DNA from 2 places in the Corynebacterium hansenii genome. Region 2 is predicted to be linked to the other one. Evidence: predicted binding sites of a transcription regulator. Region 2 holds the regulator's gene; the other holds the start of a gene.
The links. The regulator LexA, encoded in region 2, represses DNA repair genes until DNA is damaged. The targets are predictions, from matches to a motif close to CGAACANNTGTTCG.
Positions count from the first base shown of each region.

Region 1: CHAN_RS13085 (HNH endonuclease signature motif containing protein) is a predicted target of LexA. The motif match lies at 8,954-8,967, and genes of this name have one in related genera.

Region 1 is NZ_CP047211.1:2,946,273-2,958,616, reverse strand. Features, by position in the region: gene CHAN_RS13130 (MMPL family transporter) at 1-315, opposite strand, end outside; gene CHAN_RS13125 (NYN domain-containing protein) at 323-979, opposite strand; gene trmB (tRNA (guanosine(46)-N7)-methyltransferase TrmB) at 976-1,713, opposite strand; gene CHAN_RS13115 (hypothetical protein) at 2,160-2,792, shown strand; gene CHAN_RS13110 (hypothetical protein) at 2,915-3,835, shown strand; gene CHAN_RS13105 (DUF6802 family protein) at 4,080-4,670, shown strand; gene CHAN_RS13100 (phosphoenolpyruvate carboxykinase (GTP)) at 4,781-6,619, shown strand; gene CHAN_RS13095 (RrF2 family transcriptional regulator) at 6,991-7,431, shown strand; gene CHAN_RS13090 (globin domain-containing protein) at 7,619-8,833, shown strand; gene CHAN_RS13085 (HNH endonuclease signature motif containing protein) at 9,035-11,266, shown strand; gene CHAN_RS13080 (carboxymuconolactone decarboxylase family protein) at 11,528-11,941, shown strand; gene betA (choline dehydrogenase) at 12,227-12,344, opposite strand, start outside.
Region 2 is NZ_CP047211.1:1,355,008-1,367,351, forward strand. Features, by position in the region: gene CHAN_RS06015 (HPr family phosphocarrier protein) at 1-222, opposite strand, end outside; gene CHAN_RS06020 (PTS fructose transporter subunit IIABC) at 265-2,355, opposite strand; gene CHAN_RS06025 (1-phosphofructokinase family hexose kinase) at 2,543-3,508, opposite strand; gene CHAN_RS06030 (DeoR/GlpR family DNA-binding transcription regulator) at 3,505-4,284, opposite strand; gene ptsP (phosphoenolpyruvate--protein phosphotransferase) at 4,581-6,266, shown strand; gene lexA (transcriptional repressor LexA) at 6,625-7,335, opposite strand; gene CHAN_RS06045 (hypothetical protein) at 7,885-8,157, shown strand; gene nrdR (transcriptional regulator NrdR) at 8,231-8,680, shown strand; gene hrpA (ATP-dependent RNA helicase HrpA) at 8,809-12,344, opposite strand, start outside.

The sequences.
Region 1 (12,344 bases), 1.5 Mb from region 2:
GTACTGGGAATTCTCGGCCTGCAGGCGGGCGAAGTGCTCGTTGACCCTCTGCTTCAGGCCCGGATCATCGACGGTGGCCCCGTCGGGTGCATCGACGAGGACGATCACGTCGCCGGAGTTGTCCCGCCCGAACGTCTTCTCCTCCAGGACGGCCGCGGCGGTCGAATCCGACCCCGGGTCATCCCAGCCCTCCTGGTCGAGCCGGTCGCCCAGCTTCGTGCCCGAGAAGATGAACAGTGCGAGCAGGCCGACGACGAGAACCAGCGGCGTGATGACGCGATGCCGGTACGCGAAGGCTCCCCATCGATAGAACATGTGCGGGTCAGCGCTCCTTGAGAAGGGACATGAGCGAACGGAACGGTTGCAGCCACGCACCCTCGTCCGGCAGGTTCTCCAGGTCAACGCGCGGCAGCGGTTCGCGGAACACGCCGGGGATGTCCTCCAGGTCGATGAACTCGATGATGTCCGAGTTCACCGCCCACGCGGCGTGCTCGCGGAAGCCGATGACGGTGGTCGGGATCCGCGCGTGCTCGAGTTCCTCGAGCATCTCCTGGAAATTCTGCCCGTCGGCCGAGGCGACGACCACGCCTTCGAGGATGCCCTCCTCGCGGCGGCGCCGGATGTGGTCGAGCATGTCCGGGTCGACGTCGGAGTCCTCGCCGATCTTCGGCTTGGCGAACACCGCGAAACCGACGTTGCGCAGCGCCTCCACCCACGGGCGGACTATCTCGGCGCTGCCCGGCGCGATGTTGGTGAAGACGGTGGCCTCGGGCTCGATGTGCGTGCCGATGTCATCGGCCAGGTCCATCGTCCGCTCGACCAGCCACCGGCCGATGGCGTCGAAGCGCGGGCGGTGCGCGGCGGTCGGCCGGGACCCGAGGATCGCGCCCAGCCCCATGTCGATGTTCGGGGCGTCCCAGACCAGCAGCAGCGTCGGCGTGGTCTCGGGGGAATCGGCGTAATGGTGGGTGCCGCTCATCGGGCGTCCTCTCGGGTTGCGGCGGTCCCCTCGGGGCCGCGCTTGCGCCACACGTATTCGTGGATGTCGTGGTCGAGGTTCAGGCCGCGGTTCTCGAACTTCGTCGTCGGCCGGTCGAGCAGCATGGGCGACTCGGGCCACGGCCACGGCATCGGCTCGAGGGACGGCTCGACGTCGCGCAGCTCGTCGATCCACTCGGCGTATCCGGCGTGGTCGGTGGCGGCGTGGAAGACGCCGCCGGGCTTGAGGCGCGAGGCGATCAGCCGCAGCGTGCCGCTCTGCAGGATGCGGCGCTTGTGGTGGCGGGCCTTGGGCCACGGGTCGGGGAAGAACAGGCGCACGCCGTCGAGGGACTCGGGGGCGATCATGCGCTGCAGGACCTCGACGCCGTCGCCGCGGACCATGCGGATGTTGTCGACGCCCTCGCGGGTCATGGCGGACAGCAGCTTCGCCAGGCCCGGCTTGTACAGCTCGACGGCGATGATGTTGCGGTCTGCCTCGTGCGGCGCCATGGCGACGGTCGACGTGCCGGTGCCGCAGCCGATTTCCACGATCGTCGGGCCGGTCCGGCCGAACCATTCGGCGACGTCGATCACGTCGTCGGAAAGCACCTTGCCCACCCGGTCCCAATGCTCGTCCCAAATGGCCGCCTGGCCGGGGGTGAGGGTGCCGCGGCGGAAGCTGACGCCGCCGATGCGCGGGTACTCGAGGCCGTCGTCGAATTCGGTTTGCATGGGGCGGCCGTAGGGGAGGGCGCCCTTGCCGAAGTCGGGGACGCGGCCGGAGTCCGGCGCGTCGGCGGTCGTGTCCGCGCCTGCGGAGCCGGGCGCCGTCGATTCGGCATCGTTCGAGCCCGGTGCGGCGGATGCGGGATCCGCGTCTTCCCGGGGCTCGAAGTTCGTATCAGGGGTATCAGAGTTAGTCATCGCCCCCATTGTTCACGACCGGCGGAGGAGGTCAATAATCCCGCGCACGTGATTTCGCCCGCGCACGGGTCGCCCCGGGCCGCGGATCTGTTGCCCGGGTCCGGCGGCCGTGATCTACTGGGCGCGTTCGCGGCAGGGGGATAAGGCCACGTCGAACGGGTGACATCCGGCAAATTCGGGTCATTCGGGGAAATTTGGGGATATTCGGGAGCTTTCGGGGAATGCCCGGAGGCTATCGGGGGAAATGGGGGATCATGCGCGATTCGGGCGCGGCGGGTGCCGTGGTTGCCGTGAGCACCGCGGGTGCCGCGGTGACACTCGCCGCATCGGGGCGGGAGGGCCGTCTGTGGGCGGCGGTCGTCGATTGGCTGGCGGGGGCGGGCGTCGGCGAGGCCGCGGCGGTGGACATGGCGGAGTTGCTCGATTCCGTCTCGGGGCAGCCGATCATCGCGGTGCGCGGCCCGGCGGGAATCGGGGCCGGTGCGGTGGCGGAGGCGCTGCGCGGGCACCCGGTCGCCCGCGGGCATTGGGCCGTCGTCGCCGACGAGGGCCCCGCGCCGCGCATCGACGCCGATGCCGTCATCACCCTCGCCCACGATCCGGGGGCGGTCGCGCGTCCCGGCGAGGTGGTCGCCGATCCCCGGGCGCTCCGGGGGCGGGGTTTCCCGCTTGACGACGCCGCCGGAGACCCCGGACCGGCCATCGACCCGATTTCTGCCGTTGCGCCGGATTCCCGGGTCGACGCCCTGATCGGAGAGGTGGAGAAGCTGACGGCGCCCGAAGTCCTCGCCGACGTGCGGGCGGGCCGACTCGAGAGGGGCGTCGCGGCCATCGCGGCGGCCCATCCCATCGTCCGCGATGAACTGGAGGACCTGCTGTGGCCGTGACCATGGGCGACGGGCCGCCGTTGGAGGTGACCAAGGTCGATGGGCCACCGCTGGAGGTGACCACGGGCGGCGGGACGCCGTTGGAGGTGACCCGAACCGGGCCCGCCGCCGACTGAGCGGACGTGAGGGTGCTGGAAGACGAGGGCATCCGGTTCGCCGATGGGCGGATGCCGGTGGTGCTCATCCTCGTGGACGGCCGGTTGCCGCCGACCCGCGGAGACGTCGACCTCGTGGAAGCCGTGTCCGGGGCGACCGGGCGGTGCGCGGTGGGGCTCGACGTGGACCGCGCGCGGGAGCACGGCGGCGGGAACCATTTCGCCGCATGGCGGGACGCCGTCCACGTCGACGTGTCGGTCGGGCTCCTCGACCCCGCCATGGCCAGAACCCTGAAACTCCTCGCGGACGGACCAGCCCGGCCGATCACCCCGACTCCCGGCCAACGCAGGCGCGGATTGTTGGGGGCGCAGCTGTCGGCGGATCGCGCCGGGCGGGCACGGGCCGTCGAAAAGCAATGGCGGGAGCGGAAGGCGGCCCTGCCGCATGCCATCGCCGACGCGCTGGAGGAGGCGACGCGGGGTGCGGCGCCGGCCGGTGCGCGCGAGCTCGATGCCGCGGTGGCGAAGGCGGGGGAGAGCGTCGCCGAAGCGCTGGGACTGCCCGGGCCCCCGGCCGCGCCCGAGGCGCGGGAACGGCCGAAGCCGGGTTTCTTCACCGACGCCGGGGTGGGGCTGCTGACGCTCGGCGCGGCGGTCGGCGCGGGCGGGGTCCTCGGCGGGCCGCTGCAATGGGCGGGGCTGCCGAGCTGGGCGTCGGCGACCGTGACGGGGCTGGCGGGATTCGGGCTGGCGGCATCGCTGGCGATCGGAGGGCGGCGCCGGCGGATCGCCCGCGAGCGGGCCGGGTGGATGGCCGCGCACCTGGCGAAGGTCCGCCGCACCTGGGACCGGGACATCGCGACGACGCTGCGCGCCGAAACGCCGGTGCCGGCGGACGGATGGCGCGCCCGGCACCTCGCGGCGGCGCTGAGGGCGGAAACCGGGTGAGGGGATGCGGGGGATGTGGGGGCGTGATGGATGTGGGGGACGTGAAGGGAACGCGGGGAACGGCGGGAAGTGACGGGACGGTGTGTGAGATGAGATGCGTGAGATGAGATGCGCGAGATGAGATGCGCGAGATGAGCGGGACCGGAATGGCGGACGAACGGAACGGCGCGAAGCAGAGACCGAATATCGCGAAGCAGAGACCGAATATGCAGAGGCCGAATATGAGGTCGAGTAGGAGAAGGAAATGATGGACGGAATCTTCGGGGGCCCCGGAAGCCACGGCGCCGACGGAACCGGCGGGATCGACGGCACCGGCACCGGCATCGGCGGCGGCGCCGGGCCCGCGGCGGCGTGCGGTCTCGGCGACCTCGCCGCGATCGACCCATTAGAAGCGGGCATGGCGGGTGCCGCTGGCGCGGAGGGGATGGCGGGCACCATCGGGGTGGATGGCACGGTGGGCACCGTGGCGGGTGCCGGAGGCGTTGCGGGGGCGACCGGCGACGGGATGATCCTGCGCATCGGCGGCGAGTACTTCGACATCGGGCCGGTCTCCGCGGACGCCGACGGGGACGGCGTCGCCGATTCCGTCACGCTCGCCGACGACCGGGGCCTGAGCATCTACTCGGACATCGACGGAGATGGCACAGTCGATCACGTCACCACGGTCCTGTTCGATGGGACGTACGAGACGTGGACCGCGGCCTCGGGAACGGGGGCGGAAAGTTCCGGGGGCACCCCCTCGGGGGTGGGCGCCGATCCCGTCGCAAAGCCGGGCGGCCCTGCGACCTGGGGCGTTCATGAATGGGAACGGGGCGAAAGGGGCCGCTGGGCGTGATCTTCCCCAAAAGGATCGCTGTGGGGTTCGTCTCACGTTCGTCGGCGGCAAGTTTAGATGAGCGACGGTAGCCTGATAACGAGACGCGAAATCCATAGTCAGGAGAACAGATGTCCGCACCTTCCATCCCGGGTCTGCAGGGGCAGGCCCCGACCGAGAACGCCGAGCTGCTCAGGTGGATCGCCGAGGTCGCAGAGCTCACCACCCCGGACAAGGTCGTCTTCGCCGACGGCTCCCAGGAGGAGTGGGACCGCCTTTCCCAGGACCTGGTCGACAAGGGCACGTTCATCAAGCTCAACGAGGAGAAGCGCCCCAACTCCTTCCTGGCGCGCTCCAACCCGGCCGACGTCGCCCGCGTCGAGTCCCGCACCTTCATCTGCTCCGAAAAGGAGGAGGACGCCGGCCCGACCAACAACTGGGCGGACCCGGCCAAGATGAAGGAGGAGATGCTCGAGCATTACCGCGGCTCCATGAAGGGCCGCACCATGTTCGTCGTCCCCTTCTGCATGGGCCCGATCGATGACCCGTCGCCGAAGCTCGGCGTCCAGCTCACCGACTCGGAGTACGTCGTGCTGTCGATGCGCATCATGACCCGCATGGGCCAGGACGCGCTGGACAAGATCGGCAAGGACGGCGACTTCGTCCACGCCCTGCACTCCGTGGGCGCGCCGCTGGCCGAGGGCGAGGAAGACTCCACCTGGCCGTGCAACGACACCAAGTACATCACGCACTTCCCCGAGACCAAGGAAATCTGGTCCTACGGCTCCGGCTACGGCGGCAACGCCATCCTGGCCAAGAAGTGCTACGCCCTCCGCATCGCCTCGGTCATGGCCAAGGAAGAGGGCTGGATGGCCGAGCACATGCTCATCCTGAAGCTCACCGACCCGTCGGACAAGGTCTACTACGTCGCCGCCGCGTTCCCGTCGGCCTGCGGCAAGACCAACCTGGCCATGCTGACCCCGACCATCGAGGGCTGGAAGGCCGAGGTCGTCGGCGACGACATCGCCTGGCTGAAGTTCGGCGAGGACGGCCGCCTGTACGCCGTCAACCCGGAGAACGGCTTCTTCGGCGTCGCCCCCGGCACCAACTACGACTCCAACCCGAACGCGATGAAGACCCTGGAGAAGGGCAACTCCATCTTCACCAACGTCGCGCTCACCGATGACGGCGACGTCTGGTGGGAGGGCCTGGAAGGCAAGCCGGAGCACCTCATCGACTGGAAGGGCAACGACTGGACCCCCGACTCCGATGAGCTGTCCTCGCACCCGAACTCCCGCTACTGCACCCCGATCGCGCAGTGCCCGGTCGCGGCTCCGGAGTTCAACGACTGGAAGGGCGTCCCGCTCGACGCCATCCTGTTCGGCGGCCGCCGCCCCGACACCGTGCCGCTGGTGACCGAGGCCCTGTCCTGGAACCACGCCACCTTCATCGGCGCGACCCTGGCTTCCGGCCAGACCGCCGCCTCCGCCGAGGCGAAGGTCGGCTCGCTGCGCCACGACCCGATGGCCATGCTGCCGTTCATCGGCTACAACGTCGGCGACTACCTGCAGCACTGGGTCGACATGGGCAAGAAGGGCGGCGACAACATGCCGTCCGTCTTCCTGGTCAACTGGTTCCGCCGCGGCGACGACGGCCGCTTCCTGTGGCCGGGCTTCGGCGACAACTCGCGCGTCCTGAAGTGGATCATCGACCGCATCGAGGGCCGCGTCGAGGCCAAGGAAACCGTCGTGGGCAAGACCGCCCGCGCCGAGGACCTGGACCTCACCGGCCTGGACACCCCGATCGAGGACGTCAAGGAAGCCCTGAAGGCCCCGGCCGAGAAGTGGCAGGGCGACATCGCGGACAACGAGGAATGGCTGAAGTCCCTCGGCGACCGCATGCCGCAGGAGATGTGGGACGAGCTCGAGGCCCTGAAGGCCCGCATCAAGGAGCGCGAGACCAAGAAGTGATTCGCCTTCGGTGAGCCGGGCCCGCCCGGTTCGCAATACGCGTCCAGGATCGCCCCTTCCGACGCCGGCATCGCGCCGGCGGAGGGAGGGGCGTGTTCTGTTGCCGGGGGTGCCGCGCGAGGCCGGGGGTACCGCATGCCGCCGGCCCGGTACGGGTGGGGGTAATGGGTGTGGCCGGATACCCGGTCGGGTACATTTGGCACGATTCATCGACGCGTGACGAAAAAGACATGCTCGGGGGCTATTTACGCAGCTGGGGTTCGGATAAAGTCACTGGCAGCGAAAGCCCGGCGGGCCCCGAGCGCCGGATCGCACGCGCCGCCCGAATCCGCGCCGCGCCCGCTTTCGTGACCAGAGAGGTTGTGCCCGACATGCAGCTCACGGTGTTCTCCGACCTGAGCCTCCGGATCATCATGCGCATGGCGGCGGGCGAACCCGGGCGGAAATTCACCGCGGGGGCGGTGGCCGACGAGCTCAATGCGTCGCGGGCCCACGTGGCGAAGGTCGTGACCAAACTCGTCGAAATGGAGCTGGTCACCGCCGTCAAGGGGCGCTATGGCGGCATCTACCTCGCCGACGGTGCCCTGGATCGCTCCGTGGGGCATATCCTCCGCGAACTGGAGGGCGGCGAGGTCGTCGACTGCGTCGGCACGAACTGCCCGCTGCTGCCCGGCTGCCGGCTGCGCGGCGCGCTCGCGGGCGCCCAGGAGGCGTTCTTCGCGCACCTCGACCCCATCACCATCCGCGATCTCGTGCCGGACCGCGGCGCGGGAACGCCGCTCCAGCTGCTCGGCGTGGGCAAGCCCGAATAGCGCTCCCGGGGGAATTCTCCACTCTCCTCGGTGGCGGCGGGGGTGGCCGTCGCAAAGCAAGGGCCAGCTGTTTTTTGACCGTCCCACCTGGCCCGTTACCCCCGCTCCGGTTAATGCGCAAAGCAGATGCGCATTAGGTGCTAGCGTTGTCGGCGACCCCCACCCCGACATCCCACAGGGAGCACCCATGGCCACCATCGACGTCAAAAAAACCGGCCTCACCGACGAGCAGGCGGAGATCATCCGCCAGACGCTGCCCGTCGTCGGCGCGAACATCGGCGATATCACCCCGAACTTCTACCGCCGCATGTTCACCGCCCATCCGGAGCTGCTCGCCGACACCTTCAATCGCGGCAATCAGAAGCAGGGCGCGCAGCAGAAGGCGCTCGCCGCCTCCGTGGCCACGTTCGCCGCCACGCTCGTCGACCCCGATGCCCCCGCCCCCGAAGAGCTGCTGGCGCGCATCGGCCACAAGCACATCTCCGTCGGCATCGTCGAGGAGCAGTACCCCATCGTCCACCGCCACCTGTTCGACGCCATCGAGGAGGTCCTGACCCCCGAGGTGTTCCAGGGCGCCGTCCGCGATGCGTGGGATGCGGTGTACCTGGAAATGCAGCGCGTTCTGGTGGACTTCGAAAAGCAGCTTTACGACGAGTCCGGCGTCGCCCCCGGAGACGTGTTCCGCGCGGCGGAGGTCGTCTCGCGGGAGGATCTGAGCGACGACGTCGTCGTGTTCGGCGTGCGCGGCAAGGGGACGGAGCTGCCCGGATTTGAGCCGGGGCAGTACATTTCCGTGCGGCAGACGATGGCGGATGGCGCGCGCCAGCTGCGCCAGTACTCGCTGGTCGGCGTGCCGGGCGAGGGCGTGCTGAAGTTCGCCGTCCGCCGCGTGCCCGCCGATGAACTCGCGAACCTGCCCGCCGGCGAGGTGTCCAACAAGCTGTGCGACGACGTGCGTGTCGGCGATGAGATCGAGACTTCCCTGCCCGCGGGGGATCTGGTGCTCGACGTGGACTCGGATGAGCCGGTGGTGCTGGTGTCCGCCGGCATCGGCGCGACGCCGATGGTCGGCATGCTCAACTTCCTCGCCGCCAACGGGTCGGAGCGCCGGGTGCTGTCCTGCCATGCCGACCGGTCGGAGGCGGCCGACGCGCTCGGCGCGGAGCGTGGGGCCGCGGTCGAGGCTCTGGTCAACGGTTCCGAGAAGCGCTGGTACGAGCCGGAATTCATGGACCTGTCCGACAATGGCGGCGTCGAGCTGCCGGAGGGCGCGCAGTTCTACATCTGCGGCGGAAACGGCTTCCTGCAGCACGTCCGAGGCCAGCTCGCCGAGCGCGGCGTCGACCGTGCCCGCATCCACTTCGAGCTGTTCAGCCCCAACGACTGGCTGCTGGATGCGTGACGTGTAGGGCTCCGGCCTGAGGTGCCTTTGCGGCGCCCGTTCGTCCCGAGCGGTTGTTCGGGGCGGGCGGGCGTCGCTTGTCATTTGACCTGGGGGACCGTGATTGTCGTGTCCGGGTGGCGAAGGGCTGTTCGGACGCTTATCGTGGGCGTTGGAACAAACGTTCACGTGATGCGGGGATCATGGAGTTCGGGAGGGGTCGTGTCCGAAAATGAAGGCGAGTGTGGCTCGGGCGTCGGAGTTGGCGCTCGTGCCGGGATCGATTCTGGAGGTGAGGCCGGCGTCGCTCCCGTCGCTGGAGCAAGCGATGGGCCCGGTGCCGGAGCGGACGATGGTTCGGACAAGGGAGCCGACGTTGATTCCGGCAGCGTGGTGGGCACTGGGGCGGGAGCGGCGCTAAGCGAACGGCCCGACTGGGGCTTAATGGGGCCGCCCGGCACACCCGAGTCAAACGAGTCGACCGGGATCCGGGCGGAACGGCTCGTTCGTGAGCTGGGCGGCATCGTCTCGCAGCTGGTGGCGCTCGACCTTCGATCGGAAATCACCGACGCCGGGGATCCGGGATATGACCGGCTCGAAGGTGCGATGGCCAAGTTCTTCCTGTTCCTGCGCCAGTCCGACGCCGTCCTCGGGCTCTTCGCCGACGTCGCGCTCACCGTCGAGGCGCACCGGAGGCTGGGAGGGAGGGCCACCGCAAAGTCCTACCTCCGCCGAATCTTGGACTGCACCGACTCGCAGGCGGCGCACATCATCGAGTACCGCGACACGCTCCGGCCGCAGCCGGACCCTGACCCTCCCCCGGAGGCAAACGCCGAGGAAATAGCCGCGAGAGCCGAGCTTCAGGAAAAGCGCCGGGAAATCGCGGCGTCCCTGGAAGCGTCCGCGCGCAAGGGCAACTTCCCCATCGAACGCTCACGGCAGCTGAACAGGTTTCTCGGTGCCTTCGACGGGCAGGAGCACGGGATGGTCGAGAAGGTGGCCGACGCCATCGCCGACAAGGTCGATGAGACGAAGGCCGCGGGATTCCTCCCCATGATGTCGTCCGAAGCGGAACCTCATCTGCGCAAACGGAAGTCGAAGGAAAAGGCCGGCGCATCGAAGGCGTATCTGACCGTCCACGCTCCGGATGTCAACGGCATGTGCAGGATGACCGCGCTGTTGCCCGCGCCGACGGCCGCTCTGGTCAACGCGGCCATGCACGTCAACGCCGCGCCGGGGATGTTCATGGACTTGCCCGAGGGGACCTCCGACTTCCGGACGGTCGGCCAACGGCGGGTTCATGCACTCCACCACATCATGGTGAACATCCTCGCCGGGCCGGAATGGGCCGACGGTGGTGGTGATGGCGGCAATTGGGAAACCGGTGGCTTCGGGGACGATGGCGGCAATTGGGATGCCGGTGGCTTCGGGGACGATGGCGGCAATTGGGATGCCGGCGGCGTCGCAAAGCAGAAAAGCCATGCCGAATCCGGTGGCGGCTTCGATGGGGACCCGCCCGCGGGTGGACGGTCACCCGAACCGCAGCCATCGGGCGCATGGGCACCGGGAGAGTTGCCGCCGGACGCGCAGTCCCCGGAGCAATCGCGGCGACGCACGCACCCACCGAATGAGAAGTCGCCGGACACGCAGCCACCGGGTCAACCGCAGCGCCGGACGCACCCGCCGAATGAGAAGGCGCCGGATGGGCAGCCGTCGCGGGGAACCCGTGGGCCGGGTGGGCCGGAGCAGGGGCTGCTGCGGTGGGTGCGAACCGACTCGCCATGGTGGGATCCGGAGCAATGCCCGTTCGTCGCGGACCTGTTTTCGGGCAGCGCCAAACCGTTGGGGAAGAAGTTGCCGGGAGTGGGGGCCGTGGTCGTCGCGATACGCGCGTCGGAACTGGATGAGGAACTGAAGGCGAAGCGGTTGGATCGAAAGCGGTTCCCGACGAATACGGGCATTGACCTCACGCTGGAGGAGCTGCTGTCGCTCGGCGCCGACACGTACTCGTGGCTGGCGGAACTCGATGACCTCGCGGGCAGGCCCCTGCAACTGGGGCGGTCGCGGCGCACCGCGAGCCTGTGTCAGCGGATTGCCCTCCTCGCCTCGGAAACCGTGTGCACGTACCCGGGCTGCGAAAAGCCGGCGATCGATTGCGAAACGCACCACATCGACGACTGGGCAAATGGGGGAGGCACCGACATCGACAATCTGACTTACCGTTGCCCCGAGCATCACCGCGAGAACGACGACACCAAATCCGCTCCCGGCTGCGGGCACGCCACGCACCCGAGGGATACGGGGCGCGCGGGGCACCGGTTCCCCGGGAAAGCTCCGGAGTTCAACGATTCTCCCGCCGCCAGGAAATCGCCCGGATGGAGCGCAACGTGGTGGGCGAAGTACCAGAAGGAGCGGCGCGAAATGGAGGAAGCGCGCGGGACCCTGTGGCGATGAGCCTCGGCGGGGTGACGAGGTGCACTCGAAAAGGGGGTGTCCGAACGGACAACCGCGGCGCGATGTGATGATAATGAACCGATCACAATTCGCCCATGGCGCAGATGGTGCAACCGGACGTGGTCGACGCCCACGAACCCGGCGGCGAACTCGCCGCAGCAGGTACCAACCGCGCCCGTGGTGCCCACCGCCACCGCGGTGCAGACGGCATCAACGGCGCCGCCGGCGCAGGCGATCCACACGACGAGGGGCACGATTCACATGACCGATCAGAATTCCACCGAAGATGGCCGTTTCGACGCCGGCATTCGCGTCCGCCGCGAGGTGATGGGCGACGACTTCGTCGACGCCGCACTCGAGCGCAACGCCGGCACCGACGGCGAGGGTCTCCAGCGGCACATCACGGAGACGGTCTGGGGTTCCGTGTGGACCCGCGATGGCTTGGCGAATCGCGACCGCAGCCTGCTCAACATCGGGATGCTCGTGGCCCTGCGCGCCACCGGCGAGCTGCGCGGTCACGTCCGCGGTGGTCTGCGCAACGGCCTGTCCCGCGAGGAAATCACGGAGGCCGTCATCCACACCGCCGGTTACTGCGGTGCCCCCGCGGCACTGTCCGCGATGAAGGTCGTCCAGGAGGTTCTGGTGGAGGAACTCGGCCCGCTGCAGGGCGAGTAAGGCGCGCTTGGCGCGAGCCGGTCGGCGTCAGACGCCGAAAACGGGCGGCAACGGATGGGGGATCCGTTGCCGCCCGAGCGTTTTACTGGGCCGGCTCAGCTGGACCGCCGGACCCGACTTGCTGAAGCCGGTCTAACGGATCCGACCTGCCGGCCCGACCTTCCAGAGCCGACTTGCCGGTCCCGACAAACCTGAGCCGACTTGCCGGGCCCGACATTCCTGAGCCGACCTGCCGAACCCGATTCTGCCGAGCGCGACCCAACGCGTTTGACCCAAACTGCCCGGCTACTTGGCCGCAGCCTCCGGCGGGTCGAGCGGGTCGCCGTGGCCGGCCCGGTAGTAGGGCAGGTCCAGCGGCTCGAGCGGGGTCTTTCCGGCGATGAGGTCGGCGGCCTTCTCGGCG
Region 2 (12,344 bases):
TTCGGCATCGTCGGAGGTGACGGTGACCTGGTCGCCGTGCTCGGCGCCCAGGGCCATGATCATGAGGGAGCTGGCGGCGTCGGCGGGCTCGTCGTCCTCGTCGGCGTCCACGAGCTCGATGAGGATCTCCTCGTCGTACTCGGCGGCGGCATCGGCGATCAGCGTCGCGGGGCGGGCATGCAGGCCGACGGTCGAACCGACGGTCACGGTCTTGGAGGCCATGGTGGTGGTGATCCTTTCGGTGGTTGTCCTTGGTTACCGACTTTACGCGGTCGCGGCGACTGCGGCCGGGGCATCGCCCGAAACCGCGGGGGCCGTGTCGACCTTCCGGGGCCACAGCTGCTTCAGCGCGCTGACCAGCACCGCGCCGACGATCGCACCGGCGATGATCGCCGCGAACCAGCCGAGGACGTTGTCGATGGCGAAGAACACGAACACGCCGCCGTGCGGGGCGCGCGACGCCGCGCCGAAGGCCATGGACATCGCGCCGGTGACCGCGCCGCCGGCCATGATCGCCGGGATGACGCGCAGCGGATCGGCCGCGGCGAAGGGGATCGCGCCCTCGGAGATGAACGAGGCGCCGAGCAGCCAACCGGCCTTGCCGTTCTCGCGCTCCGCCTGGGTGTACAGCTTCGGGCGCAGGGCGGAGGACAGGGCCATCGCCAGCGGCGGCACCATGCCGGCGCCCATGACCGCAGCCATGATCTGCATGGAGGCCTCGTCACCCGTGGACAGGCCGGCGGTGGCGAAGAGGTACGCGGCCTTGTTGATCGGCCCGCCCATGTCGGCGCACATCATCAGGCCGACGATGATGCCCAGCAGGATCGCGGAGCTGCCGGACATGCCGCCCAGCCATGCGGCCAGGGAGTTCATCAGCGACGTCAGCGGGCGGCCGAGGAACAGGAACATCAGCAGGCCGACGCCGACGGAGGCGACCAGAGGCACGATGACCACCGGCATCAGCGACGCCAGCCAGCGCGGCACGGACAGCGACGTCAGCCACAGGGCGATGAGGCCGGCGATGATGCCGGTGACCAGGCCGCCGAGGAAGCCCGCGCCGATGGCGACGGAGATCGCGCCGCCGATGAAGCCCGGCGCGATGCCGGGGCGGCCGGCGAGGCCGTAGGCGATGAACGCGGACAGGATGGCCACGATCACGCCCATGCCGAAGTTGCCCGTCGCGAACAGGACCGCACCGAGGTAGAGCAGGAAACCGGAGCGTTCGACGGTGGTGACGGTGCCGTCGGCCATCGTGATGTCGTTGCCCGGCAGGTTCCACAGCGTGTAGTCCTGCGACACGCGCTCGGCGACGCCGGCGACCTCGTAGCCGCCGAACAGGAAGCCCAGGGCGAGCAGCAGACCGCCCGCGGCGACGAACGGCACCATGTAGCTGACGCCCGTCATGACCGCCTGCTGGATGCGCTTGCCCCAGCCCAGGCCGGAACCGCCTTCGCTTGACGACGACGCGGCGTCCTCGGAGACCGCCGTGCCCGCGACGCGCTTGGCGTTGGGGTCGGAGGCGGCCGCGACGGCCTCGTCGATCATGGCGGCGGGCTCGTTGATGGCGCGCTTGACGCCGGACTCGATGACGGGCTTGCCCGCGAAGCGGCCGCGTTCCTTCACCCCGACGTCGGTGGCGAAGATGACCGCGTCGGCGGCGGCGATCGTTTCGGCCGGCAGGGCCTTCACCGCCGAGGAGCCCTGGGTCTCCACGACGACCTCGACGTCGTCGCGTTCGTCGGCCACCTGCGTCAGCGAGTCGGCGGCCATGTAAGTGTGGGCGATGCCGGTCGGGCAGGCGGTGACGGCGACGATGCGGGTGACCGGCGTCGACGGGGTGGCGGGTACCGGGGCGGAGCGTTCCGACGCCGCGGTGGTCTCGGTCGCGGACTTGCGGGCGGTTCCGGCGAGGTGCGCGTCGACGACGTCGACGATCTCCTCCGGGGTCGCGGCGCCGCGCAGGGCGGCGCGGAAATCCTTCTTGACCAGGCCGCGCGCGAGCTTGGAGAGGATCTTCAGGTGCGCCTTGCCGCCGCCGGCGGGGGCGGCGATGAGGAACACCAGATCGGCGGGGCCGTCGGGGCCCGAGAAATCGACCGGGTTGGTCAAGCGGGCGAAGGCCAGGGTCGGCTCGGTGACGGACTCCGAGCGGCAGTGGGGGATGGCCACGCCGCCGGGCACGCCGGTGCCGGACTTGGCTTCGCGGGCCAGGGCGTCGGCGGCGAGCTCATCGGCGTCCGCGGCGCGGCCGGAGGTGCTGACCAGCGACGCCAGATGCCGGATGACGGACTCCGGGGTACCGCCCGGGGCGATGTCGAGTTCGACGAGCTCCGGGAGGATGACCTGGGATGACATTGGGGACTCCTCGTCGGGTAAGAGGGGGGTTGAGTGAGATGGGGTGGGAGAAAGAGGGGGCAGATTGAAAGAAGACGGGGGAAGCGGACAGGTTGAAGTGGGCCGGAGAGACGGCGGTGAGCGGGGAAGCGGCGCGGTAGGTGGGGAGCGGTAGGGGGGGGCGAAGGAGGCGGAGGGGAAGCGGCGCCTAGATTTCCCGGACGACGACGGCGTCCGGGTTCGTCTGGTCCGGCCGCGGGATCGTGGTGCCGGGCAGCGACGTGGCGGCCGAGCCGTAGGCGACCGCGCGGGCCAGGGCGCCGGCGGGGTCGAGCCCGTCTTCGCGGGCGAGCAGGTATCCCGCCAGGGAGCTGTCCCCGGCGCCGACCGTGGACAGCGGCACGATGGGCGGAGGGGAGGCCGCGAGCGCGGGGCCGTCGTCGAGCACGAGGGCCGCGCCGGCGGCGCCGAGCGTCACCAGCACCTCGCCGACGCCGGCCGCGTTGAGCCGGCGGGCGGCGGCGACGACCGGCGCAAGGTCGCCCGCGGCGGCGCGCTCTTCCAGCTCATGGCCGTCCAGGCCGGCGAGCTGGCCGAGTTCGAGGCCGTTGGGCTTCATGACCTCCGGCGCGGTGGAGGGGAAGGACTCGCCGAGCGACAGCAGCGGCGCGTCCGAGGTGTCCACGGCGATGCCGGCATCCGGGTTGGCCTCGCGGACGCGGCGGACGCACGTGCCCCAGAAGTCGACGGGCACGCCCGGCGGCAGGGAACCGGCGAGGACGACCCAGGAGGCCTGCGGCGCGTGGTGGACGAGTCGGCCGAGGACGCGTTCGATGTCCTCTTCCTCCAGGTGCGCCCCCGGGGTGTTGAGCTTCGTGGTCGTGCCGTCGTCTTCGACGATGGTGAGATTGACGCGGGCTTCGTCGGGCAGGTCGATCGCCTCGTGCGGGATCGTCGTCTGCGCGAGCAGCCGGGAAAAGCGGCCGTTCTTCGCCGCCGGGTAGAGGGCCAGCGTCTCGTGGCCGGCATTGGCGACGGCCGCCGAGACGTTGACGCCCTTTCCTCCGGGGACGTCGGATTGCATGGCCAGACGGTAGACGCCGCCCCGCTCGAGGGGGCCCTTGATGGTCGTGGTTCGGTCGATGGACGGGTTTGCGGTGAGAGTGAGAATCATCGGGCGACGATCACCTTGATGTCGTGGTCCTGCAGTTCGTCGATGAACGCCTGCGGGGCCGATGGGTCCGTGATGACGACGTCGATGTCGTCGAGGGCTGCGAAGCTGACCAGGAAATCGCGGCCGAGCTTCGTGGAATCGCACATGACCACCACCTTGCGGGCGTTGGTGATCATGGCTCGTTTGACGGCGGCCTCCTGCGGGTCCGCGGTGGAGAGGCCGTGGTCGATGGTCAGGGCGTTGGAGCCGATGAACGCGACGTCCGCGCGCATCAGCGCCAGCGACCGCAGGGCGGCGTCGCCGACGACGGCCTGCGTGATGGCCCGGACCTGGCCCCCGAGCAGCTGGAGCTCGATGTACGGGGCACCCGCCAGCGTCAGGGCGCTGGGGAGGGAGTTGGTGACCACGGACCAGTGCCGCTCCTCGGGGAACGCCGCCATGAGTTCGGCCAGCGCCTCGGTCGTGGTGCCGGCGTCGAGGAACACGCCGCCGCCGGAGGACGGCAGGAAATCAACCGCCGCGCGGGCGATGGAACGCTTGGCGTCCTTCTGGGCCTTCTTGCGCGCGTCGACGCTGACCTCCACCGTCTGGAACGACTTGGCGGCGACCGCGCCACCGTGGACGCGGTGCACCGCCCCTTCGGCGTCCAGCTGCGCGAGGTCGCGGCGGATCGTCTCGGCCGTGACGTCGAAATGGTGGGCGAGGTCGGACACCGTCACCCTTCCCTCGACGGCCGTCAGCGAAGCTATCTTTCGTCGGCGTTCTTCTGCGTACACGTCGTCTCCTGTGTCCTCCCGGCGCGAACCTGAATGATGTCCGTTCGGGGGTCGTTTGCCCGTTTCCGGGCCAGTTTGTGGGCTGGGGTTTATGGGCTCTGGGCTTGGGATTGCCGGTCCAGAGGGGTGCCGATAGGCTGTGTTCAACTACTCCTGATTATGCCCGAATGTGTGGGAAAGTCAAGCAAAATTTGGGTTTCCGTGTGGGAAATGTGGAGTAGTATCGGAGGAAAGCGATTTCCCCCGGACCGTGTCCACCCCAGGTGAATCGATCCACGACGTTTTCAGGAGAGCACATGTCCCCGTCCGCATCCTTGAAGGCCACCGCAGTAGTTCCGGGGGTGGGTTACGCGCCCGCCGTGTGGGTGTGCCCGCGCCCCGAACTGCCCCACGAGGGGGAACCGATCGCCGGCGGGGACGTCGACGCCGAGGTCGAAAGGTTCCGGGCCGCCGCGACCGCCGTCTCGGAGCGCCTCGCCGCCCGGGCCGGACGAGCCGAGGGCAATGCCGCGGAAGTTCTGCTGGCCACCTCGAAGCTCACCCTGGACCGCGGGTGGCACCGGGCGGCGGTGAAGAACATCAAGTCCGGCATCAGCGCGGAGTCGGCGACGGTGGCGGCGATCGAGAAGTTCGTCGAGATGTTCAAGGCCGCCGGCGGCGTCATGGCCGAGCGCACCACGGACCTGGAGGACATCCGCGACCGAGTCATCGCGGAGCTTCGCGGCGAGAACGAGCCCGGGCTGCCCGCGGTGACCGTTCCCTCCGTGCTGCTCGCCGATGACCTGTCGCCCGCCGACACGGCCACCCTGGATCCGGCGCTGTTCGTCGCGATGGTGACGGAGTTGGGCGGCCCGACCTCCCATACCGCGATCATCGCCCGCCAGCTCGGCGTGCCGTGCGCCGTCGCGGCGGGAGCGGGACTGCGCGCCATCGAGGAAGGCTCCATGACGCTCGTGGACGGCGCGAAGGGACTGATCACCGTCGATCCGGACCCGGAGGTCGCGGACGCCGCGGTGGCCGAGGCCGCGCGGATGGCGGAGAAGATCGCGGCATGGTCCGGTCCCGGGCGCACCGCAGACGGCGTGAGCGTGCAGCTGCTGGCCAACGTCGGAGACGGAAACGCCGCACGCATCGCGGCCGAGGGCGATGCGGAGGGCATCGGCCTGTTCCGCACGGAACTGTGCTTCCTGTCCGCCGCGACGGAGCCGACGGTGGAGAACCAGGCCGACATCTACGCCTCGGTGCTCAAGGCGTTCCCGGATTCGAAGATCGTGCTCCGAACGCTGGACGCCGGCTCGGACAAGCCGTTGGCGTTCGCGAACCTCGATCACGAGGACAACCCTGCTCTGGGCGTGCGCGGTCTGCGCATCTCGCGCTCGAGCTCCGGCCTGATGGAGCGCCAGCTCGACGCCATCGCGTTGGCGGGGGAGAAGGCCGGCCGCGGCGAGGGGGCGCCGACGTGGGTGATGGCGCCGATGGTGGCGACGCTGGAGGAGGCCGAGTGGTTCGCGGGCCTGTGCCGCGAGCGCGGCCTCACCCCGGGCGCGATGATCGAGATCCCGGCCGCCGCGCTGATGAGCCACGACCTGATGAAGGTGCTGGACTTCGTGTCCATCGGCACCAACGACCTGACGCAGTACGCGATGGCCGCCGACCGTCTTTCGCCGCACCTGGCATACCTGACGGATCCGTGGCAGCCGGCTGTGCTGCGGCTGATCGACATGACGTGCAAGTCGGGCCGGGACACGGGCACTCCCGTGGGCGTTTGCGGCGAGGCGGCCGCGGATCCGTTGCTGGCCTGCGTGCTCGTGGGCCTCGGCGTGAACTCGCTGTCCGCCGCGGCCACGGCCCTGCCGGGCGTGGGCGCGCAGTTGGCTGAGGTCACCGCCCAACAGTGCGCCGATGCCGCCCGCGTCGCGCTGGATGCGTCGGACGCCGACGGTGCCCGCGCCGCCGTGCGCGAGCTTTTCGGCTTGGAGTAGTGGCGGGCCGCCGGCAATTGTGTCCCGTGACGTTGCGATTGGCTTCTGCGGCGGTTGAGCCGTCCCGCCACCGCAACCCGCTGGGATGCACCGGCTAACCCACCCCGAATGCGCAACCCCACCCGCTGTAACGGGTGGGGTTGCGCATTCGGGGTGGGTTTACGTCAAAGTGCCGTGCATCGACCGGATGGAGGGAGGGCGGGTGCCCGGTGCGGCGATTCTCCGGCTGCCGCCTCCATCGGTGGGCGTCCGCCAGCCCATCAGCCTGCGTTCGTCGCGGGCACCCACCGGCACTGGACCATCCCAGGTCCCGCGATGCCCCAATAGCCGGCGTCCGCAGCCTCACGCGATATGACGGTTAAAGCCGTCGCAGGACGCTGACGACGCGGCCGAGGATGGTCACGCCCGCGTCGACCGGAATTGGCTCGAAGGCCTCGTTGTGGGGGAGCAGCCACTTGCCCGAGCGGTCTTCGTGCCATTCCTTGACGGTGGCCTCGCTGTCGGCCCCGCCGTCGATCATCGCGGCGACGTAATCGCCGTTCTCGGCGGTGTGCTGCGACTTCACCACGACCCAGTCGCCGTCGAAGATGCCCGCGTCGACCATCGATTCGCCGACGACGCGGAGCATGTACAGCTCGCCGGACTCGACGAGCTCGGCGGGCAGCGCCATGTGCTCGTCGATGCTCTGCTCCGCGAGGATCGGGTTGCCGGCCGCGATCTGGCCGACGATGGGGACGTAGGTGGGGGCGGCGGCGCCTTCCGGAACGTCGGGGACGGTGGCCGTCTTCGGCTTCGGACCGGGCTTGCCCGCGTGGGTGTCGAGCTTCTGCTTCAGATCGCGCACGTCCACGGCGCGGGGCTTGTGGGGGTCACGGCGCAGCGCGCCCTTCTTCTCCAGTTCCTTGAGCTGGTACGCCACGGAAGATGTCGAGTTGAGCCCGACGGCGTCGCCGATCTCCCGGATGCTCGGCGGGTACCCGCGCAACGACACCGCGTCCTGGATGACCTCGAGGATCCGCCGCTGGCGATCGGTCAACGCTTGCTTGCTCGGCTGCTTCTTGTCGGCCATGTTTCCACTCCCACTGGGTTAGGTCGTGCTCGATTGCGTCGTGCTCTGGTCGATCGGCCATCGGGACGATCGGGTCTGCGAACCCGTGCCTGCCGTTCGAACACGACACTACACCAAACGACGACGGGGTGGCACAACTGTTCGAAGTTTTCGCCCCCGTGTCTGGACGGGATCCGAACGCGGTGCTATAAATCGAACACAGGAACGCAGTCGAACATCCGTGCAGTGAATTCGGGCGGCATTTTCGAATCCGTTTCGTATCCTGACCGCGGATGACCGGATGGAAGGAACCAACCGATGACCGCCTTTATCGAAGACTACCGCACGTCCACCGTGAACTGGTACAACGACGACTTGGGACTCTACGTCCCGTCGTGGGTCGGGGAGCAGTCGCGCCCCGCGTCGCCGCCGGAGCGCGACCGTGGTAAGGCCTCCGGTGTTCGAACCGGTGCGCCCGCGGATCGAACGCGGGTCCGCACTTCACGTCGGCCCTCCAGTCGTCGCCCGGGCGGTGTTTCCGGGCCCTCGCGGCGTCCGAACACACGGGGAATGAAACTCAATTCGGCGCCCACCCACGGTGTTTCGAACATCGCGCACGTGCGCGACGGGCGTTCGATCGTGCGGGGCCCCGTCCAGGGGGTGCGGCGCAATGCCGTCTCCCTCGCCATCGTCGCCGGCGTGGGCGCCGTGTTCGGGCTCATGCTCCACTTCTCCGGGTTGGGGGCGCCGACCCCCGATGCCCCTCCGGCCCCGACCTACGTCGGCGTCTCCTCCACCGGCGCGAATGGTGCGTCGGACACGGCGGACGCCGCGCTCAAGTAGGGCAGCCGGCGCACCGTCGAGTGGCCTAACGGGCGATTAAGAGGTGGCCGCCCGGCCCCGTATGCTCGTATGCGTGCATTGCCAGTTTTGCCACCATGACCAGACGAAGGTCATCGATTCGCGTCTCATCGACGACGGTATGACCATCCGCCGCCGGCGGGAGTGCCTGGCGTGCGGGAAACGTTTCAGCACCCTCGAACGGTCGCAGCTCATCGTCGTCAAGCGGGACGGCGTCGTGGAGGATTTCAGCCGCGACAAGGTGATCCGCGGCGTGCGACGCGCGTGCCAGGGCCGAGATCTGCCCGAGGCGTCGCTGAAGCTGCTGGCGCAGCAGGTGGAGGAGACCCTTCGTTCCAAGGGCACTCCGCGCGTCAACTCCAACGACATCGGGCTGGCGATCCTCGAACCGCTGCGCGACCTCGACGAAGTCGGCTACCTGCGCTTCGCGTCGGTGTACAAGTCCTTCACCTCCGCGCAGGACTTCGAAAACGAGATCCTGGCGCTGCGCAACCGCGAAAAGTAAGCCGCGGCGATTGGGGCACGGCAAGTAGACAGCGCCGGTCATAACGCGGCACGAATCCGGCACCGGGCAAGCGAGGCCAGCCGCCCCGCCCGGGAAGCACGGGCGCGATGGCCCGGCCCCGCCCGGTTCTACCGCAGCTTGTCGATCGCCTTCTTCACGCGCTGCGGCGACACCGTCCGAGCCGTGCCCAGGCGCTGCGCGAACAAACTCACCCGCAGCTCCTGGATCATCCAGCCGATGTCGCGCACGGCGGCGGACTTGCGCCGGCCCTCGGGAAGACGGGCCAGGCGCTTCTCCAGATGCTCCGCGACCTCCGCGACCTCGTCCTCCAGCTCCGCATCGCGGTCGGGATCCGTTGCCATGTCGGCCAGCCTGATCTCCATCGCCTCCAGGTAACGGGGCAGGTGACGCAGATGTGCCCACCCGTGTCGCGCGACGGCGCCCTTGGGCAGCATGAACTCCAACTGCCCGCGCATGTCGTCGATCGCCGGGCCGTCCCACTCGTTCAACTGCGACACCACCCGGTGATACGCGGGCAGGGCCTTGGCCATGCCGACGACGAGCTGCCGGACCTGGCCCGGCACCTGCGGCTTCACCGAATCGCGCAGCTTCGCGTACTCGGCGGGGTCGCGCACCGGGCCGCCGGCGTCCATCATGCGGTCGCGGACGACGGTGACGCGGCAATCCTCGACCAGGCCTTCGGCGCCTCCGTGCGGCCAGGCGTCGACGGCCACGCGCTGTTGCAGCGGAAGCCCCTTGACCATGGACTTCGCCTGCACCGGGCAATCGCGCAGCAGCATGGTCAGGGTCGCGGTCACCAGCGACGCCTTGGCCTGCGCCTCCGTGGGCACGACCTTCACGGCGACGCCGTCCTTCGTGGCCACCAGCGTCGGATACGCGGTGACCTTCTGGCCATCGACCGTGTTCTCCACGGTTTCCGGCACCGCGCCGATGTTGTCGGCCGTCCACTGCTTCACCGCGGCGTGCTCGGACGCGCCCGCGGCCTTGGACACGGCGGTGGTCACCTGTCCGGCGCGCCGCTTCTGCAGGGCCTTCAGGTCCCGGTCCTGGTCGGTGACCTTGCCGCGGCGGTCGACGGTGGCGAAGTTGAACCGCAGGTGCGGCGGCAGCTTAGTCACGTCGAAGTCGTCGGCGTTGATGCCGGAGCCGCCCAACTGCCGCAGGGCATCGGCCAGCGACTCCCGCAGCGGCCGGGCGTAGGGCGTCATGGACGCCAGCGCACGGGCGGCGAAATCGGGGGCGGGGACGACGGAACGTCGCGAAGCCTTCGGCAGCGTGCGGATCAGCGATTCCGCCAGCTCCTGCCGCAGGCCGGGGACCAGCCAATCGAAGCCCTCGTCGCGCAGGCCGGCGAGCAGGGGCACGGGGACGTGGAGGGTGACGCCGTCGTCGTCGGCGCCGGGCTCGAAACGGTAGGACAGCCGGAAATCCAGCGTGCCCTGCTGCCACAGATCCGGGAACGCCACCGCGGACACGTCGTGGGAATCCGGATTAACCAGCGCATTGGGGTCGAAGTCGAGCAGGTGCGGGTCCGACTGCGAGGTCTTCTTCCACCACCGGTCGAAGTTCGCGGCCGTCGTCGCGGACTGCGGGATCTTGGCGTCGTAGAAGGCGTAGAGGGTGTCGTCGTCGACGACGATGCCGCGGCGGCGGGCCTTGTCCTCGATGCGCGCGGCCTCTTCGAGCTTCGCGCGGTTGTCGGCGAAGAACCTGTGGTGGGTGGTCCATTCCCCGTCGACGAGCGCGTGGCGGATGAACATCTCGCGCGCCGCCGCCGGGTCGACGCGGTGGTAGGGCACCGCGCGGTCGACGATGACGGGGACGCCGTAGAGCGTCGACTTCTGGTACGCCATCGCCGCGCCCCGCTTGGTGGACCAGTGCGGCTCGGAGTACTGGTGCTTGAGCAGGTGCGAGGCCAGCTTCTCCACCCACGCGGGCTCGATGCGGGCGGCGTCGCGGGCGAAGGTGCGGGAGGTCTCCACGATCTCCGCGGCCATCACCCAGCGCGGCGGCTTCTTCGACAGCGCCGACGCCGGATGCACCAGGAACTTGGTGTTGCGGGTGCCGGTGAACTCCTTGCCCTCGCCTTCGCGCACGCCGATCTGCGACAGCAGGCCGGCCAGCAGCGACTGGTGGATGGCGTCGGGGGAGGGTTCGTTGCCCTCGACCGACCAGTTCCAGCCGAGATCGGCGACGACCTGGTTGAGCTGGCGGATCAGATCCTGCCATTCGCGCACGCGCATGTAGTGCAGGAACTCGCGCTGGCACATCTTGCGGAACTGGTTGCCGGATAGTTCGCGGCGCTTTGCCTGCAGGTGGTCCCACAGCTTCAGGTAGGAGAGGAAGTCGCTGGTCGTGTCCTTGAACCGGGCGTGCGCCTGGTCGGCCTGCGCCTGCTTCTCCAGCGGTCGTTCGCGGACGTCCTGCAGGCTCAGCGCCGCGACGACCACGGTGACCGGCTTCAGCGCGCCGTTGACGTGCGCCTCCACGAGCATTCGCGCGAGCCGCGGGTCGACCGGGATGCGCGCCAGTTCGCGGCCGGTGGGCGTCAACGCCAGCTCCGGTTCCTGCCCCCGCTTTTCGCTTGACGACGTCCCGGCGCCCGCCTCGGGCTTGGCCAGCGCGCCAAGTTCGTCGAGGAGCTGGACGCCGTCGCGGATGGCCTTGTGGTCGGGTGCGTCGACGAACGGGAAGGCCGCGACGTCGCCAAGCCCCAAATTGGCCATCTGGAGGATGACCGAAGCCAGATTGGTGCGCTGGATCTCCGGGTCGGTGAACTCCGGCCGCGACAGGAAGTCCTCTTCGGAATACAGGCGGATGGCGATGCCGTCGGCGACGCGGCCGCACCGGCCCGAGCGCTGGTTGGCGCTGGCCTGGCTGACCGGCTCGACGGGCAGGCGCTGGACCTTCGTGCGCGTGGAATAGCGGGAAATGCGGGCGGTGCCCGTGTCCACGACGTAGTGGATGCCCGGCACGGTCAGCGACGTTTCGGCGATGTTGGTGGCCAGCACGATGCGGCGCGAAGAATGCGGGCCGAAGACCCGGTGCTGCTCGGCGTTCGACAGGCGGCCGAAGAGGGGGAGGACCTCGACGCCGCGCCACTTCTGGCCGTCGATGGCCTCGGCGGCCTCGCGGATCTCGCGCTCGCCGGAGAAGAACACCAGGATGTCCCCGTCGCCCTCGCGCATCAGCTCGCGGCAGGCGTCGACCACGCCGTCGACCGGGTCGATGTCCGTGACGCGCGTTTCCACCTGCCCGTTCTTGCGCGTGACGGTCTCCTCGACGACCAGCGGCCGGTAGCGGACCTCGACGGGGTACGTGCGGCCGGACACCTCGATGATCGGCGCGGGATTGCCGTCGGCGTCGGCGAAATGCTCCGCGAAGCGCTCCGGGTCGATCGTCGCCGAGGTGATGATGACCTTCAGGTCCGGGCGCTTGGGCAGGAGGCGCTTGAGGTAGCCGAGCAGGAAGTCGATGTTGAGGCTGCGTTCGTGGGCCTCGTCGATGATGATCGTGTCGTAGTCGAGCAGCAGCCGGTCGCGCTGGATTTCGGCGAGCAGGATGCCGTCGGTCATGAGCTTGACGCACGTGTCGCGGCCGACCCGGTCGTCGAAGCGGATGGCGTAGCCGACGTGGCCGCCGA